DNA from 4 places in the Ensifer fredii genome. Region 3 is predicted to be linked to each of the others. Evidence: riboswitches for the same ligand, from Rfam matches in the RefSeq annotation. Region 3 holds a riboswitch; each other region holds the start of a gene.
What was found. Region 3 has a riboswitch for cobalamin ahead of NXT3_RS12760 (CbtB domain-containing protein). Riboswitches for the same ligand answer to the same signal wherever they lie in the genome.
Positions count from the first base shown of each region.

Region 1: it holds a riboswitch for cobalamin, as region 3 does, so the genes downstream of both, bluB (5,6-dimethylbenzimidazole synthase) here and NXT3_RS12760 (CbtB domain-containing protein) in region 3, are expected to answer to the same signal.
Region 2: it holds a riboswitch for cobalamin, as region 3 does, so the genes downstream of both, NXT3_RS32160 (ABC transporter substrate-binding protein) here and NXT3_RS12760 (CbtB domain-containing protein) in region 3, are expected to answer to the same signal.
Region 4: it holds a riboswitch for cobalamin, as region 3 does, so the genes downstream of both, NXT3_RS04470 (aromatic ring-hydroxylating oxygenase subunit alpha) here and NXT3_RS12760 (CbtB domain-containing protein) in region 3, are expected to answer to the same signal.

Region 1 covers NZ_CP024307.1:2,108,426-2,111,628, reverse strand. Annotated here, with positions in the region: gene NXT3_RS10450 (NAD+ synthase) at 1-402, shown strand, start outside; gene NXT3_RS10445 (TolB family protein) at 406-1,230, shown strand; cobalamin riboswitch at 1,273-1,484, shown strand; gene bluB (5,6-dimethylbenzimidazole synthase) at 1,529-2,290, shown strand; gene NXT3_RS10435 (DUF2865 domain-containing protein) at 2,244-3,203, opposite strand, start outside.
Region 2 covers NZ_CP024310.1:52,730-55,932, forward strand. Annotated here, with positions in the region: gene NXT3_RS31835 (hypothetical protein) at 117-254, shown strand; gene NXT3_RS23845 (hypothetical protein) at 353-607, opposite strand; cobalamin riboswitch at 758-989, shown strand; gene NXT3_RS32160 (ABC transporter substrate-binding protein) at 1,233-2,207, shown strand; gene NXT3_RS23855 (FecCD family ABC transporter permease) at 2,204-3,203, shown strand, end outside.
Region 3 covers NZ_CP024307.1:2,596,161-2,599,363, reverse strand. Annotated here, with positions in the region: gene NXT3_RS12770 (ferric iron reductase) at 1-612, shown strand, start outside; gene NXT3_RS12765 (CbtA family protein) at 683-1,468, opposite strand; gene NXT3_RS12760 (CbtB domain-containing protein) at 1,646-1,822, opposite strand; cobalamin riboswitch at 1,863-2,139, opposite strand; gene NXT3_RS12755 (anthrone oxygenase family protein) at 2,318-2,797, shown strand; gene NXT3_RS12750 (glyoxalase superfamily protein) at 2,836-3,186, shown strand.
Region 4 covers NZ_CP024307.1:939,723-942,925, reverse strand. Annotated here, with positions in the region: gene NXT3_RS04475 (FAD-binding oxidoreductase) at 1-132, opposite strand, end outside; gene NXT3_RS04470 (aromatic ring-hydroxylating oxygenase subunit alpha) at 129-1,373, opposite strand; cobalamin riboswitch at 1,477-1,677, opposite strand; gene NXT3_RS04465 (DUF6656 family protein) at 1,973-2,575, shown strand; gene NXT3_RS04460 (L-threonylcarbamoyladenylate synthase) at 2,655-3,203, shown strand, end outside.

The DNA.
Region 1 (3,203 bases), 490 kb from region 3:
CCGATCAAGGACCTTTACAAGATGCAGGTCTATGCACTGTCGCGCTGGCGCAATGGCGCTGTGCCGCCCGGAGCACTCGGCCCCTCCGGCGAGGTCATCCCGCTGAACATCATCGACAAGGCGCCCTCGGCCGAACTGCGGCCCAACCAGACCGACCAGGACTCGCTGCCGCCCTATCCGGTCCTCGACGACATTCTCGAGTGCCTGGTGGAGAAGGAACTGAGTACCGAGGAAATCGTCGCCCGCGGGCATGACGAGGCCACGGTGCATCGGATCGAACACCTGCTCTACATCGCCGAATACAAGCGGCGGCAGTCGGCTCCCGGGGTCAAGATCACCAAGAAGAATTTCGGCCGGGACCGGCGCTATCCGATCACCAACCGTTTCCGCGACCGAGGGTAGATCATGCGCAGTTCGGTGGAGATTTTCGATATTGCCACCGGCGAGACGCAAGTCGTCTGGCAGACGGAGCGGCTGGTCGAGGCGCCGAACTGGTCGCCGGACGGCAAATCACTGATCATCAACGGCGACGGCAGGCTCTATCGGCTTGCCTTTGACGGTTCCGAGCCCGTGGAAATCGACACGGGCTTTGCCGGGCAATGCAACAACGATCACGGCATTTCGCCGGACGGGAAAACGCTGGCGATCAGCGACAAGACCGAATTCGGCAAGTCGGCGATCTATCTGCTGCCGGCCGAGGGCGGCACGCCGCGACTGGTGACACGCAACCTGCCGTCCTATTGGCACGGCTGGTCCCCGGATGGGAAAACGTTGACCTATTGCGGGATCCGCGACCAGATCTTCGACATCTACACGATTTCGGTCGATGGCGGAGAGGAGCGGCGCCTGACGCATGGCGAGGGCCGCAACGACGGCCCGGACTGGTCGCCGGACGGTGCGTGGATCTATTTCAATTCGAGCCGCACCGGCCGCATGCAGATCTGGCGGGTGAGGCCGGACGGCAGCGATGTCCAGCGCATCACCGACAGCCCTTATGGTGACTGGTTCCCGCACCCGTCGCCGGACGGCGGGCATCTGCTGGTGCTGTCCTATGACGGCGAGGTCTTCGACCATCCGCGCGATCTCGATGTGCGGCTTCGGCTGATGGATCCGGAAGGCAGCAATGCGCGTGTCCTCTTCGAACTCTTCGGCGGGCAGGGGACGATGAACGTTCCGAACTGGTCGCCCAACGGCGATGCCTTCGCCTTCGTGCGTTATCGGCCGGCTTGAGCAGGGCGCGGCGCCCCCGCCTTGCGTTTCGCCGGCGGCTGTGCCCATATGCGGCCGTCAGGTGCCCGCTTGCTGCGGGAGAATCGGGAAGCCGGTAGAATTCCGGCACGTGCCCAACGCTGTGACGGTGACGTCTGCGCCAAAAGAGTTCTGAGTATTTTCAGAGCTTTGCCACTGGTTCCTGATGCGATCTGGGAAGGTGGCGCAGCCGAGTGATCCGAAGTCAGAAGACCGGCCTGGCGAGATAGACCGGCCCCGCGCGGACGGCGGGAGGTTGCGCATTGTTGGGGATCGAACGATGCTGCCTGACCCGAACGGCTGCCTTGCGGCGGCCGGTGCCTTTTCGCCGGACGAGCGCGCCGCCGTCTATCGTGCCATCGAGACGCGCCGCGACGTGCGCGACGAGTTCCTGCCCGAACCGCTGCCCGAACCGCTGATCGCCCGCCTGCTCGAAGCGGCGCATCGTGCCCCGTCCGTCGGCTTCATGCAGCCGTGGAACTTCGTGCTCGTACGGCGAATCGAGACGCGGGAGAGGGTCTGGCAGGCTTTCCAGCGCGCCAATGAGGAGGCAGCCGGAATGTTTTCGGGCGAGGCGCAGGCGAAATACCGGTCACTCAAGCTCGAGGGCATACGCAAGGCGCCGCTCGGCATTTGCGTGACCTGCGACCGGACCCGCGGCGGCGCCGTCGTGCTCGGCCGCACGCACAATTCGCAAATGGACGTGTATTCGACGGTTTGCGCGGTGCAGAATCTTTGGCTCGCGGCGCGGTCCGAAGGCGTCGGCGTCGGTTGGGTCAGCATTTTCCACGAGAACGAGGTCAAAGATATCCTCGGAATTCCGGAGCACATCGAAATCGTCGCCTGGCTGTGCCTTGGCTATGTCGATCGCCTCTACCAGCAGCCGGAATTGGCGGTGAAGGGCTGGCGGCAACGCTTGCCGCTCGAGGACCTCGTTTTCGACGAAGGATGGGGCGTCCGCGACAGCCTCGTAACGACCGCCCAAAGGGAAGGTGTCACTCGTTTTGCAGCGGCTGGTAACGCGATCCCCGAGGGTTCTTGAGATCGATCGCGCTCTCTTCCTGTGGCAGGAAGGCAGGACCGACAACCCGGACCTTGCTGCTCTTCGGATCATAGGGGCGCTCTTCCACGGGCTTTGCCCCCGCTGGTCCGAAGGCTGGTGCAGACGGCCCCTCGATCGTCACGACGGAAGGGCTGACCACCGAAAGCTTGGTTCCCGAGGTGGTGCTTTTGTTCTGATCCGTCGTGATCTTCGGAATCTGGCAGCCGCAGATGCCGGGAGAACCGACGTCGCGCACACGATAGGCGAAGGCGTTGGCGAGTTCCCTGTACGGCCTTCCCGTGGACGCCGAAACCATCTGCTCGCTCTCCTCGGTGGCGAGGACGTGATAATAGAGTTCCGTATCGGCGCCGGGGCATCGTGCCCGGCAAAGCTCGGCGTCGCGTCCGAAGTCGGCCGGCGTGGCGTTCGACGAAATCGGGAAAAATGCTCCGTCGCAGGTCCGCACGCACATGGTCCTGAAGCCGCCTGCCGCGCCGTTCTCCATGAATGTGAAATCGTCGGTCGGACCATCGAACAGCAACGGATAGTCCTCGCCGTCCGGCGGGAAGCTTTCGAGGATGTTGCGATGAGCGCGCGCCTCTTCGGTGCCGAATTCATCCGGAACCGTCTCGTCCCAGTTCGGAGCGGCGTCCCCCGAGCAGTCGTTCAATTCCATGGCGGCGAGGATCCGCCGGCGCATGTCCTCATTGCCCTTCGAAATCAGGTGCCGGCGTTGGGCCTTGAGCGTGTGGAGATTGTCCTCCATGCGCGCAATCGCATCGTCAAGCTCGGCACAGGCAGCCGCATTTTCGCTTTCGATGTAGACGACGGACTCGTCGCTGCATTCCATGCGCCGCCTTTCGTTCCTGGCGCGGCGAAGTTCGATGTTCTGTCGCGAAACCGCGCCGGTGAA
Region 2 (3,203 bases), on a different replicon from region 3:
TGCCATAAATCATTGAAAGGTTGTATTTTTGCCAATTCATTAACAAATCCCTACATTCCTGCGTCTTTCGGGATCGGCCGGCTGTTGTCGGCAGGCGAACCGCAGCCAGCAGGAGTTTGCGATGGCTGGAAGAGGGCCGGGCGAGGGGACTGCTCGACATCGGCGAGCCGCTGCCCACCGCGCGCATCTTCATGGACCTGATCTTCGGCGCCGCGGCGCTCGAGACCGGCCAGGGACCCGAATGGCCGGGCTGACCGGAATGGCCGGGCTTCATGCGCAGCTGCATCCGCCTGATCGTCAACGGCATTGCGCAGGGGCCCGCGCAAGGCGATTGATCGTCTTCTGCGGATCGTCAGGTCATCCTGCGAACCACCCAGAGAGACCGGCCCGCATGGGCTATACCCGAGACGAGCCGCAGGCGAGGGTCGTCCTTGAGCCGCTCGGCCTCGGCCGCATCGAGAAGCAGCGCCTGCCGATCGGTCTCGTTAGCGTTCGGCGTAATCCAGCAGCGCCGTTCCTCGCAGCAGAGGCCTGCTTCCGGATGCTCCTGCAGGTATTCGATCGCGTATCCGGCCTCGACTTTTTGCAGTTCCGCGTCGATCGACATCGTCCTTCCTCCCGACCTGAAATCGCTCGGGATTATACCTGATTGTGGCGGCCCAGGGAGCGGCGGCCTCGGCATCGGGGTCCGCACTGTGTGGAGGCATCGCCGAAATGTTGGTAGGCAGCACTGGCCTTGACCAGTCATGATCAACGAATTAAGGAAGCCAGCGACGGTTCCCCTACGATGAAGCGAAGGGGATTAATAGGGAACACGGTGCGGACGACCCAACAGGGACCAAGACCGTGGCTGCCCCCGCAACTGTAAGCGGATTGCCGCCCATCCTCGTGACGCGAGAAGCGTCATGCCACTGCGAAATTGTCGCGGGAAGGCAGGTGGACGGCAGATATCCGCAAGCCAGGAGACCTGCCGTCATGCGTTCACTCCAATCACGGGCGGGGATGCCCGGAACAGGACACAGCATGACCTCTCCTTGCGCCGACCCGCGCCTTGCCTCTGGTCTTTCCCGTTCCGCGACGCCGCCGAACTGTCGGCAGGCGGGCTGACTCCGTCCGTTCGCGCCGCGACCGGCCGCATCCTTTCGGCCGTTTCATCGAATCCGGGAAATAGGCTTATGAAAATCCTGTTTGCGAAATCGAAACACGGCATCCTGTGCGCAGCCGCCGTTCTTATGGCTATCGGCATGGAGGCGAAAGCCGCCGAAACCAGCTATCCGCTGATGCTCACCAATTGCGGCCGTCAGGTCACGTTTCAGAAGGCGCCCGAACGGGCCGTCTCGATCGGCCAGAGCAGCACCGAAATCCTTTACCTGCTCGGCCTCCAGGATCGGATGGTCGGCACCGCCGTTTGGATCGGGCCGGTCATCAAGGGCTACGAGGAGGTGAATGCCAAGGTCGAACGGCTCGCCGACAACGATCCGAGCTTCGAAAGCGTCGTCGCCAAGAAGCCGGATCTTGTGACCGCGCAGTTCCAGTGGCATGTCGGCCCGGAGGGCATCGTCGCCAAGCCGGAGCAGTTCGAGGAGCTCGGAATACCGGTCTATACGTCGCCGGCCGATTGCATCGGCAAGGACAATACCGGCGGCGGCGACGGCGTTCGCCATTCGGTGTTCACGATGGACCTGATCTATCAGGAAATCACCGAACTCGCGCAGATCTTCAACGTCCAGGAGCGCGGCGAGACGCTGGTTGCCGAACTGAAGACGCGTGAGGAAGCGGCGAAGAAGAAGATCGCTTCGGCGGACGGCAAGCTTTCCGCAGTGTTCTGGTTCTCGAGCGCCGAGCTCGACATCGATCCCTATGTCGCCGGCAAGAATGGCGCGCCGGGTTACATCATGCGCTCGCTCGGCATCAGGAATGTCATCGACAGCGAAGAGGAATGGCCGACGGTGGGGTGGGAAACCATCGCCAAGTCCGGCCCGACGCTGATCGTCGCGGGCAAGATGCAGCGCCGTCGTTTCCCCGCCGACGACGTCGCCGTCAAGCACAAGTTCCTCGAGTCCGATCCGGTCTCGAGCCTGATGCCTGCGGTGAAGGACGGCCATGTGGTCGAGATGGACGCCCAGGCGATGAACCCGACGATCCGGACCATCGAGGGCATCGAGGTGCTTGCCGATGCCGTCGAGAAATCCGGCCTGAACAAGTGATCGGCAGCGCACCATCCCTGTCCCGGACGAGCGCCAGCCTGCTGGCGCTCGTCGTGCTGTTCGTCGCGCTCTGGCTGGGTGCGGCGATCGGCGAGACGGCCATACCCATGAGCGTGGTGGCCAAGACGGTCGCCAACCGCCTGTGGGATGCCGGCTACGGCGTCGATGCGCTCGACGAGGGCATCATCTGGAACTACCGGGTGAGCCGCGCCATCGCTGCTGCCAGCTGCGGTGCGGCGCTGGCGCTTTCCGGCGTCGTGCTGCAGTCGCTGCTGCGCAATCCGCTGGCCGACCCCTATATCCTCGGCATCTCCGCGGGCGCATCGACCGGCGCTGTCGGCGTCGCCGTCCTCGGCATCGGCGCCGGGCTGTTGACGCTGCCGGTCGGCGCCTTCGGCGGGGCGCTACTTGCCTTCGGGCTCGTCAGCCTGCTGGCGGTGCGGGCGGGCAGGGGTCATGGCGCGATCGTTCTGGCCGGCGTCGCCGGCTCGCAGCTCTTCAACGCGCTCACTTCCTTGATCGTCACCAAGGCGGCGAATGCGGAACAGGCGCGGGCAATCATGTTCCGGCTGCTCGGCAATCTCTCCGGCGTCCGCTGGCCGGATGTCTGGCTCGCAGTGCCTGTTGCCCTGGTCGGCCTCATTGTCTGTCTCTGGCACGCACGCGCCCTCGACGCATTCACCTTCGGCTCCGAATCCGCCGCCTCGCTCGGCATCCCGGTGCGCCGGGTCTATGCCGTGCTGATCGGCGTATCGGCGATGATGACGGCGACCATGGTCAGCATGGTCGGGTCGATCGGCTTCGTCGGCCTCGTCATCCCCCATATCGCCCGTATGATCGTCGGCGTCCGGCACGGATTGCTGCTGCCGGTCTCCGCCTTGGTGGGAGCGGTGTTCATGATCGCCGCCGACATCGTGTCGCGCATCATCATTCCCGGGCAGGTGCTGCCGATCGGCGTCGTCACCGCGCTGGTCGGCGCGCCCGCCTTCGCTGCCA
Region 3 (3,203 bases):
CACCTGGTCGCCTTCTACAGCCATCAGCTGAGCCTTGCGGCGGGCGCGATCTATCTTGTGAGCGGCCTTGTTCCGGTGGTCGCGGGCCTGCGTTTCGAAACCTATTTGCGTGCCCGCGACGGGAGGTCGCTTGTGGCCGGCCGCTTTCATTTCCTCGTCGACCTTCCGCGGAGCGAGAGTGAGATCGAGCCGGACGAGCCGACTCGACGCTTTCACGATGCCTTCGTTGCGCATCTGAAGCCGGTGATCGCGCTGCTGAAACGCCGCTGCGGCCTGTCAGCGCGCGCGCAATGGCGGTTGGCCGCGGACAGTCTCGCCGGCGCTTTCCTGGAGATCGGGCGGCGGCGGCAACGGGAGGACAGGGCGACGGGGCAGGCGCTGGCGATCGTCAAAAGGGCCCACTCGCCGCTTGCCTCGCGGCAGCTTCACTACGAAAAGATCGAAGCGGCCTCCGGCAGTGGGGGAGAGCTTCGCTCCAGGACCTACCGGATCCGCGGCGGTTGTTGCCTTTTCTATCGTGCCGAGGGCGGCAGCTTCTGCGACACCTGCGTGCTGCTCGAGCCCGAGCTTCGACGAGAGATGCTGCGGGCCCACCTGCTCGATAGCAAATGAGACCCTTGCCTTCTCCCCGCGTGCTGCCCGCAGGCGGGGAGAGGACAAGCGGCGAAGGCGCGGGGGCCGGTTAGTGCGCCCGGAGAAACCGGTCGTTGATGAAACCGGAGACGATGCCGAGCACCAGCCAGAAGGCGAGCGTCGTCGCAAGCGCGGCGACGGCGAACTCGGCGCCGAGCACAGCCGGCACGTTGCTGGAAATGTCGAGCGGCTGCGGCGCACCATAAAGATGGGGAGCGGCGACTAGGACGAGACCCGCGAGCTTGGCGACGATTTCCGGGCGGAGTGCCAGCAGATAGAGTCCCACGGCCGAGAGTAGCACCGTCGCCCCCCACCAGAGCTGCCGGTCGCCAAGCTCGGCCGCCGGAAAGCCCGGCAGTTCCGGCGGCAGGCCTACGGCCGGAAGCAGGTGCACGGCGAGCCAGCCGAAGGCGCCCCAGAGCGCGCCATTGGCAAGCGTGATCGGGTAGCCGATCATCAGGCTGATGCCTGCAAGCAGCAACGAGAAGCCGGCGCCGGTGACGAGATTGGCGGCAAGCGTGCCGGAAAAGCGGCTCATGCCGAACATGATGCCGCCTTCCTCGTGTTCTTCGCCCTCATGGGCATAGGCGGGGGTGACCGGCGAAAGTGCTGCGAGCATCTCGCCTAACATCTGGGATCCTTTCAGCGACGAATGCTGCTGATGATCCGTGGCCGGCTGCTCGCCGGCGGGCTGCCCGGTTGCAGCCGGCGCTTCGCCCTCGAATTCTTCCGCATGCAGGATAAGCGGCGTGATCCGCAATTCCTGGGCGCCGGTCATGAAGACGCCGGCGATCAGCCCGGCCACGACCGCGGCCAGAAGTGTCTTGACGATCATTGTCGATTTTCCTCAGCGGGCGTGGCCGCCTTGCGGTAAGCCGGCCCGATTCCATCGACGCAAGCCGGCGCTTGAAGGCGCGGGCGCGTGCCAGACGCACGACGCGCGCTCCGAGCACCGGAGGGTCGATTGTTGTATCGTTTGGTATGGAACGCGGCAGGCGCTCCATGACTTCGCTTAGTGGCAGGGGAAGCCGTAGGAATGGCGCGTGTCGTGTGCCGTGTCGTGCAGCACGGCCGAATTCGCCAGGCCGGCACCGAAAACGAGGAAGCCACCGATCATGAGGGCGATGATGCCCGCGGTCAGACGGTCGCTGAGGGAGAGCGGAATGCTCGAAACTGTAGACGTAGCCATGACAACCTCCGTGATGGCAATGGGATATTCCCCTTGGGCACTATGCCCGTATCGCTTGGCAGGTTTCCTGGCTCGCAGCGTCAGGTGCCCAGGCTAGCCTAGTCACCAAGGATTTGCCTCGCCTTCCCAGAACCGAACCGCCCTCTCGCGGCTGTTCCAGTGGCTTCTTCCGGATTGCTCCGGAACGGCAAATTCACGCTGCTCTACAGTCGCGGGGTCGGCAGTGATTGAGATGCCCAGCTTGGGTCCATCCGTCACATTCCCGTTTACTCCCGAAACACGTTCGCATTCCGGGAACCAACCGATCAGCGATGATTAGGTGTGGCCGACAATGATGTCAATCGCGCCGCGGTGGAAAGTGGAGGAGAGGGTTGCGCGCATTTCGCGTTGCCCGCCACATGGGGAACAACTCCTGATGACTATATCGCATTGGTCGGTTATCTCTTGGGCAGCGCGTGCGGCCGCAGGCCGCGCGATCGACCCGGGGTCCGTGCGATGCTTGCCCTTGTTCCTGCCCTGTCCTTTGCCGCCGTCATCGGATCCGGACTTATGGCCGGGCTCTTCTTCGTCTTTTCCGTCTGCATCATGCAGGCGCTGCGGCGATTGCCGGCGGAGCAGGGCGTTGCTGCCATGAACGCGATCAACGTCGTGATCCAGAATCCGTTGTTCTTCGCCGCCTTCATGGGCACGGCGCTGCTCGGCGTGATCCTCATAGCTGCCGCTTTCATCTGGGGCGGGGAGGGGAGCTATCTCCTGGCGGCGGGCGGACTCGTCTACCTCGCCGGCACATTCGCGGTGACGATGGTCTTTAACGTTCCGCTCAACAACGCGCTGGCGAATGCCACTTCGGTCGAGGCCGCCACCGAAGTCTGGCAGCAGCGCTACTTGACCGATTGGGTCTGGTGGAACCATGTCCGCACGATCGCTTCGATAGCTTCGCTCGCCCTTTTCACGCTTGGCTTTCAACGCGGCTGAAGCCTAGGAAAGAGGACGATGAAACTGGGGAGGGTCCAATGGCAGTCCGACGCATCGTGCCCAATCTTCAAGTATCCGATCCGCAACGCGCGCGCAGTTTCTATACGGATCTGCTTGGCCTCAACGTGGTGATGGATCACGGCTGGCTGGTCACCTTTGCGGCGGAAGGCGGATCGGCAATGCCGCAGGTCAGCTTTGCCATTGAAGGCGGATCGGGAACGCCGGTGCCGGCGCTCTCGATCGAGGTGGACGATGTCGACGAAGTCTATCGGCGCGCGAAGGCGGCCGGCATCGAAATCGTCTATGACATCACTGACGAACCCTGGGGTGTGCGACGCTTCTTCGTGCGCGATCCGTTCGGCAACGTAGTCAATATTCTGACGCATTGATCGGGGGACGGCCCCCG
Region 4 (3,203 bases), 1.7 Mb from region 3:
GGACCGGAAGGTGAAGGTCATCACGTCCGCGGTCTCCCCGACCGCGGAGATGCATTCGAGCAGGAACTGGCGATCTTTCCAGGGCTGCAGTTCGTCGAAGTGGTGAAAGGAGCGTGCCATTTCCATCGTCATGCCACCCGCGACAGAGGAGCGGCGCTGCCCTGCAGGCGATCCTGCATGAAGCGCGAATACCAGTCGACGAACTGCATGACCCCGCCCTCGTGTTCGGCCGAATAGGGACCCGGCTCATAGGCCGGCGAGCGGATGCCGAAGGCGTTTTCCTCGACGATCTGCCGGTCCTGGTCGTTGGTCTCGGTCCAGACATGGGTGAGGTCTTCGAGGGTATAGTCGACCCCTTCGACCGCATCCTTGCTGACGAGCCATTTCGTCGTGACCTGCGTCAGTTCCGGCCCGAGCGGCAGCACGCGGAAGGTGATCGCATGGTCGCCGAGGATGTGGTTCCAGGTCGTCGGGTAATGGAAGAGCAGCAGCGTGCCGATGCGGTTCGCGCTTATGTCGCCGGAAAGCTGCTTGCGGACCGCCTTCTCGCCGGACATCGTATAGCTCTCCGCCCCGTTGATCAGCGGCATCCTCGTCATGCGGAACTGGCCGGTCGGCCCGATCTTGAAGGCGCTCGGCAGCCCCGCCGCCTCGCATCTCTCCCAATGGGCACCGATTTCCGGATCGTCCATGGCGCCCTGGACGCCCGTCACAGTCGGAGCCTCGGGATAGGTCCGGCAGAGTTCCGGATGGTTGGCGGCGCAATGGTAGCACTCGCGGTTGTTCTCCCAGACGAGCTTCCAATTGCCCTTCTCGACGATGGTGCTTTCATAGGCGACCTTGGTTTCGCCGAGGCGATGCGGCGCGAGATAGGCTGCAACCGTGTCGCGGAAGGGCTGGAAATCCATGGGCCGCTCGGCAAGGCTGATGAAGATATAGCCGCCGACCGTTTCGCAATTGACCGGCTTCAGGCTGTGCTGGGCCGGATCGAAATCCTCCGGCATCTGCCGGGCGAAGAGCAGCCTGCCATCGAGTTCGTAGGTCCACTGGTGATAGGGACAAACGAGCTTGGCCGAGGATCCCTTGTGCTGGGTGCAAACGCGCGAGCCGCGGTGGCGGCAGGAATTGTGCAGCGCTCGGACCGCCCCCTGGCGATCGCGCACGATGACGATCGGATAGTCGCCGACCTGCAGCGTGAAGTAATTGCCGGGACGCGGGATTTCGCAGTCGTGGCCGACGAATAGCCAGTCTTTGTACCAGATATTCTCCAGGTCCTGACGGTAATAGTCCGGGTCGATGTAGAAGGCCCGATCGAGGCTGTAGCCCTCGCGGCGGGTCTTCAGCTTGCGCAGCATTTCGTTCTGGATGTCCATGCCCATGTCCTCGTTAGCCCTGTTTCGGGCAGGCAGGACGGGAACCGCGCCGGAGAGATGTCGTGCGCCTTGGCTCCGATCCGGCTGCCCGCCGCAACCAGTTACGGTCGTTTTCCTCAAGGCTGGTTTCCGGGCTCTGGAGCGGCCCGAGGGCCCTGCCCGGCGCCTTCCCGGACGATTGTCCAGTGGCCTTATGCCGGGGTTCACTCCACCACCGTTGCGGGGGCAGCGCCGGGATTTGACCGGCTTCCCAATTCTCCGCCCCTCCCTGCGAAGAAGCGGCACCTTGAGCAATTCGAATCTAAGCGGCCAGACAGGCTCGGCAATTGCCGGTGCGCGACATTCCATTCCAGAAAGACGACAAAGATTTTCGATGCGCGCGCGTTGGAAGTCCTGTGACATCTTCTATAATAAACAATGTGATAGATACATTTTTCGGCAAATGGCGCGTTTTTTCGCAGCGGCATCCAAGCCGCGAAGATCACGGGCCATTTTGCGACATAAAGCGATGCGCGGGCGCCCGAAATACTCTATTAACCATAGTGATTTAGCGTTCGCTGACGGTTTAGTCCGTTCAGCGACAGGTGACGCAGAGGTCGATGGCAAAAATCAGATACTACGACGCCTCAGGCAAAGCGCAGGCGCCGGCGCCGAAAACGGCGGGCGGCCATACAGAGTTCCTGCGCACGGGCCGAATCGACCGGCGCCGGCCGTGGTTGCCCGAACAGCGCCGCTACATGACGCATGAGGAAGTGGCAGAGAGAACCGGACAGAGATTACAGGCGGCGGGAGAGACGACACACGGGCGGATCAACGGCTTTCATGCCTCGATCCAGTTCCCGAAGATGATCTTCCACAGGACCCTCGCCGACAGTCCCCACCTCGGCTATTGCCATGTCACCGCGGCGCGGACTCATCTCGCTCGATCGCGAGACGTCACCTGGGCGTTCTACTTTGCCAACTTCTTCTCCGACCTCGGCGACGAGGCGCACTTCTTCGAACGCATACAGACAAGCTACTCGCGCATGTATTTCGCCGTGGCCATTCAACCCGGCACCGAAGAGGGGCGGATGGTCCTCGATCGAAATGTTCGGGGCAACGGCCTGATCTTCCGGACGCAGGACCCGAAGGTGGCGCTCAAGAACGTCCTGATGCTCGGCGCACGCGACGAAGCGCTGCGGCGGATCATTCGCAGCCTCTGACGCCGGTCATCGACAAAGAAAATCGTTCTGTTTTCCCTCCTCCTCCGTTAAGGAAGCGACGGAAAGGACCAGAACCGCCATGGCCGAAATCATCGATACGCGCAGCGAACCGGATCGGGCGATCGAAACGGCCTGCGCGGTGCTTTCCGAAGGTGAGCCCGTGGCGATCCCGACGGAAACCGTCTACGGCCTTGCAGCAGACGCAACGAGTGCCGATGCGATCAGCCGCATCTACGAGATGAAGGGCCGGCCGCGTTTCAATCCGCTGATCTGCCACGTCTCGGACATGGGAATGGCCGAAGCGCATGTGATATTCGACCCCATCTCCCGACGCCTCGCGGAAGCCTTCTGGCCGGGGCCGCTGACGCTGATTCTCACTCAGCGACCCGAAAGCACCGTGCACGCGCTTGCCTCGGCCGGCCTCGACACGCTCGGGATCCGCATGCCTGAAGGTTTTTCCCGGCGGGTGATCTCACATTTTGGGCGACCGCTGGCGGCGCCGAGCGCCAATACGTCGGGCAAGATCAGTCCGACCAGCGCGGCCCATGTGGAGGCGGATCTCGGTGCGAAGCTGAAGCTGATCCTCGATGCCGGCCCGGCGGAAATCGGCCTCGAATCGACGATCATC